One region of the Geobacter metallireducens GS-15 genome, then DNA from elsewhere that is predicted to be linked to it. Evidence: riboswitches for the same ligand, from Rfam matches in the RefSeq annotation. Region 1 holds a riboswitch; the other holds the start of a gene.
The links. A riboswitch is a leader RNA that binds a small molecule or an ion and turns the genes downstream of it on or off. The one in region 1 is predicted to bind S-adenosylmethionine.

Region 1 (2,183 bases):
CTTGCCCTGGGCCTCCTTGGTGAAGCCCTTGATCTTGTCGATCGCATCATCGGTCAGATCCATGATGTTTTCCCGCATCTCCTTGCCGGTCTTCGGAGCAAGCAGGAGCCCCAGCCCCGCACCGACCGCCGTGCCGGCCAGGAAGGAGAGGAACACCGTTCCGACGCTTATCCCTTTTTCTTCGTCTGCCATGTCATTACCCCCTTTTCGTGATGAGTCGTTGAGCTAGGAATTTGCCTGCCGTCCTGGCGCCGGTTATCCAGACCGACGAGGTTGCCGCAGCATGGGCCACCGAGCTGACCACGGTGTTGATGGTGCGGAGGTTGCGGCCCGTGTCGCCGACCGCCTCCATGAAGGTCTGGACATCCTCGCGCTTCTCGGCGATCCCCTCGGTCACCGTACGCAGTTCGGTGAGGGTCCGCTCAAGCTCGAGGAGCACCGGTTTCAGTTCGCCGCCGGTACGACTCACGAAGCCGCGCAGGTCTGCCGCGGCCTTCCGAATCTCGATCAGGGTCGGGATAATGAAAGCCACCAGCACCACCAGGGCGAGGGCAATCACCACCACGGCTATTGCGGTCACAGTCATGCGGTCGATTCCTCCAGGAACGGAAAGTAGTGTAAGTATAGAAGAGGAGCGGGATAATGCAAGCGTACCGTTAAGGCCGGAAGCGGGGCCACTATACCCTATCCCCGTCGGCGTTTGCAAACGAAATGCTCAGGATTGGCGCGGAGTTTCACCTCCAGTGCCAGGGAAATTTTCATTTGACAAACCCCGGGGGCTTCCGTATTCTTTCTGGAAAATTAAATAGAAACGCATTCTTATCAAGAGTGGTGGAGGGAAAGGCCCTGCGAAGCCACAGCAACCGGTCTTCCGGGTCGCATTCGAGCACGAAGGCGAACCGGAAGGTGACAGGTGCTAAATCCTGCCGGGAGGCAAAGATGAGAACGGCGCTTGACGATAGCCACAACTGTCAACAAAGCCCCTTCTCGCCACCGCGGGAAGGGGCTTTTGTTTCCGAACCATTTATTCAGGATTGACGCATGTCCGTCGGCATCGTACAGGAACAATCAGTAACCTTCGACACGGAACTCCGGCTGGAGAGCGGCCGCATTCTCGGCCCCATCACCCTCGCCTACGAGACCTACGGCGAGCTGAACGCCGACCGCTCCAACGCGATCCTGGTGGCCCACGCCTGGACCGGAAACGCCCATCTGGCGGGGAAAAACAGCGAGGAGGACACAAAGCCGGGATGGTGGGACGCCATCGTCGGCCCCGGCCGGCTCCTGGACACCGACCGGTGCTTCGTCATCTGCTCCAACGTCATCGGCTCCTGCTACGGCTCCACCGGCCCCGCCTCCATCAACCCGAAAACCGGCAAGCGCTACAACCTCACCTTTCCCGTCATCACCGTCCGCGACATGGTCAGGGCCCAGGCCCTCCTCCTCGACCACCTGGGAATCGACCGGCTCCTCACCGTCCTCGGCGGGAGCATGGGGGGGATGCAGGCCCTGGAGTGGGCCACCCAGTTCCCGGACCGGATCCGCTCCGCCATCGCCCTGGCCACCACGAGCCGCCCGTCGCCCCAGGCCATTTCCCTCAACGCCGTTGCCCGCTGGGCCATCTTCAACGACCCCACGTGGAAGAAGGGGGAATACCGCAAGAACCCCAAGGACGGCCTGGCCCTGGCCCGGGGGATCGGCCACATCACCTTTCTCTCCGACGAGTCCATGTGGCAGAAGTTCGGCCGCCGCTTCAACGCCCGGGACGGCCTCTTCGACTTCTTCGGCCAGTTCGAGGTGGAGCGCTACCTCTCCTACAACGGCTACAACTTCGTGGACCGCTTCGACACCAACTCCTTCCTCTACCTGGCCAAGGCCCTGGACCTCTACGACACGGCCTGGGGGTACGAATCCCTGGAGGAGGCGTTTTCCCGGGTAAAGGCGCCGATCCAGTTCTTCGCCTTCACCTCCGACTGGCTCTACCCCCCCTACCAGACCGAGGAGATGGCGACCATCCTCCGCTCCCTCGGCAAGCCGGTCGAATACCACCTGATCGAATCGGCCTACGGCCACGACGCCTTCCTCCTGGAACACGAGACCTTCGCGCCGATGGTGCGGGAATTCCTCGACAAGGTGGAACGTTCGGAGTAGCCTCGGGTGAACATTGCGTTGCAGTGATGCAC
Region 2 (2,183 bases), 1.6 Mb from region 1:
TCCCGTTGGCTTGTTTTTTCTCTGTCTCAGTGTCTGTATTGAACCGCCGTTCTCGTAATATGGTTTTTCTCCGTGCTCTCCCTCTCTCCGTGTTATTCTTACTGACAAATTCTAGGGCACGGGGGAATCATGATGAAGGAATTTCTGGAGACGGCGATCCGGGCCGCGCGCAGCGCCGGCGCCATCCAGCGGCAGCGGCTCTGGGAGGAGCACGATATCCGCTTCAAGGGGGAGATCGATCTGGTCACCGAGGTGGACCGGGCGTGCGAGGACCTGATCGTCGCCACCATCCGCGGTGCCCATCCGGGCCACGGCATTCTGGCCGAGGAGGGGACGCGGGATGCGGGGATGTCCCCTCACCGCTGGATCGTGGACCCCCTCGACGGCACCACCAACTACGCCCACGGTTTCCCCTGGTTCTGCGTCTCCATCGCCCTGGAGATCGACGGCGAGGTAAGGCTTGGCGTCATCTACCACCCGGTCATGGACGAACTCTTCACCGCCGTGAAAGGAGAGGGGGCCTTCGTGAACGGCAGGCCCATCCGGGTTTCATCCCGCCAGCCACTCAAGCAGTGCCTCCTCGCCACCGGCTTCCCCTATGACCGGACCCGCGACAACGAGAACAACTTCGCCAACTTCTTCAGCTTCCAGTTTGCCGCCCGGGCCGTGCGCCGGGCCGGGGCTGCGGCCCTCGATCTGGCTTACGTGGCTGCGGGCCGTCTCGACGGCTACTGGGAGGTGAAGCTGAAACCCTGGGACGTGGCCGCCGGCCAGCTCCTGGTCACCGAGGCGGGGGGGTGGGTGACGAACCATGCCGGCGAGCCCTTTGCCATCGACGACCACCGCATTCTGGCTTCCAACGGCCTTATCCACGACGAAATGCTGGCGGTATTGTCGGGTAAAGTGATGTGAAAAAATAGGTTGACGATATATGACTCCTTTGCTAGAGTTTCTCTCAGGTATCTTTAGCAAATAGCTTAACAATAGAGTCGGTTGACAACTGAATAGATTCATTTCTTATCACGAGCGACCGAGGGACTGGCCCTATGACGTCGCGGCAACCCCCCGCAAGGGGACGGTGCCAAATCCTGCGGAACGGCAACGTTCCGGGAGATAAGGAAGAGCGTTGCCGCCGTAACGGCGAAAAATCCTCTTCCGCACCCCGGAAGGGGATTTTTTCATTCAGGAGGCAAAACCACCATGAACATCGCAACCCAGACAGCACAGATCGGACTTGAGTGGGACACCCGCACCGGCGCGGTGACGGTCCCCATCTACCAGACGGCCACCTTCCGGCACCCGGGGCTCGGCCAGAGCACCGGCTACGACTATACCCGCTCCGGCAACCCCACCCGGCAGGCCCTGGAGGAGGGGATCGCCCGCCTGGAGGGAGGCGCCCGGGGCTTCGCCTACGCCTCGGGCATGGCCGCCATCGCCAATCTCCTCCTCCTCTTCAAGAAGGGGGACCACTTGGTGGTGACCGAGGATCTCTACGGCGGTACCTGTCGTCTCTTCGACCAGATCTTCACCCAGTACGAGCTCTCCTTCACCTACGTGGACACGAGCGACATCAAGGCAGTGCGTGCCGCCATCCGCCCAGAAACGAAGGCCCTCTTCGTGGAGTCCCTCACCAACCCGCTCCTCAAGGTAGCCGACATCGCGGCCCTCTCGGCCCTCTGCCGGGAGCGGGGGCTTCTCCACATCGTGGACAACACCTTCCTCACCCCCTATCTCCTGCGCCCCTTCGACCATGGGGCCGACATCACCGTCTACAGCGCCACCAAGTACCTGGCCGGCCACAACGACACGGTCTCCGGCCTCGTGGCGGTGAAGGACCCGCAGCTGGCCGAGCGGGTCTACTTCCTCCAGAACTCGGTGGGTGCGGTCCTGGGCCCCCAGGATTCCTGGCTCACCATCCGGGGGATGAAGACCCTTTCGGTGCGCCTCGACCGACAGCAGGAGAACGCAGGGCGGGTCGCCCAGTGGCTTTCGAATCACCCGCGGGTGCGGAAGGTCTACTACCCCGGCCTCTCCGGCCACCCCGGCCACCCCGGCCATGAACTCCTCGCCCGCCAGGCACGGGGCTTCGGTGCCATGATTGCCTTCGAGGTGGACGAGCATGCGCTCGTGGAGCGTTTGCTTCTGAAGACGGAAGTGATATCCTTCGCCGAGAGCCTCGGCGG

Region 2: linked by a shared signal. The riboswitch ahead of GMET_RS03505 (trans-sulfuration enzyme family protein) and the one ahead of metX (homoserine O-acetyltransferase MetX) in region 1 are both predicted to bind S-adenosylmethionine.

The regions. Positions count from the first base shown of each region.
Region 1 covers NC_007517.1:3,144,737-3,146,919, forward strand. The annotation lists gene GMET_RS13935 (YtxH domain-containing protein) at 1-192, opposite strand, end outside; gene GMET_RS13940 (DUF948 domain-containing protein) at 197-586, opposite strand; SAM riboswitch class I at 817-946, shown strand; gene metX (homoserine O-acetyltransferase MetX) at 1,042-2,151, shown strand.
Region 2 covers NC_007517.1:764,266-766,448, forward strand. The annotation lists gene GMET_RS03500 (inositol monophosphatase family protein) at 133-912, shown strand; SAM riboswitch class I at 1,015-1,120, shown strand; gene GMET_RS03505 (trans-sulfuration enzyme family protein) at 1,201-2,183, shown strand, end outside.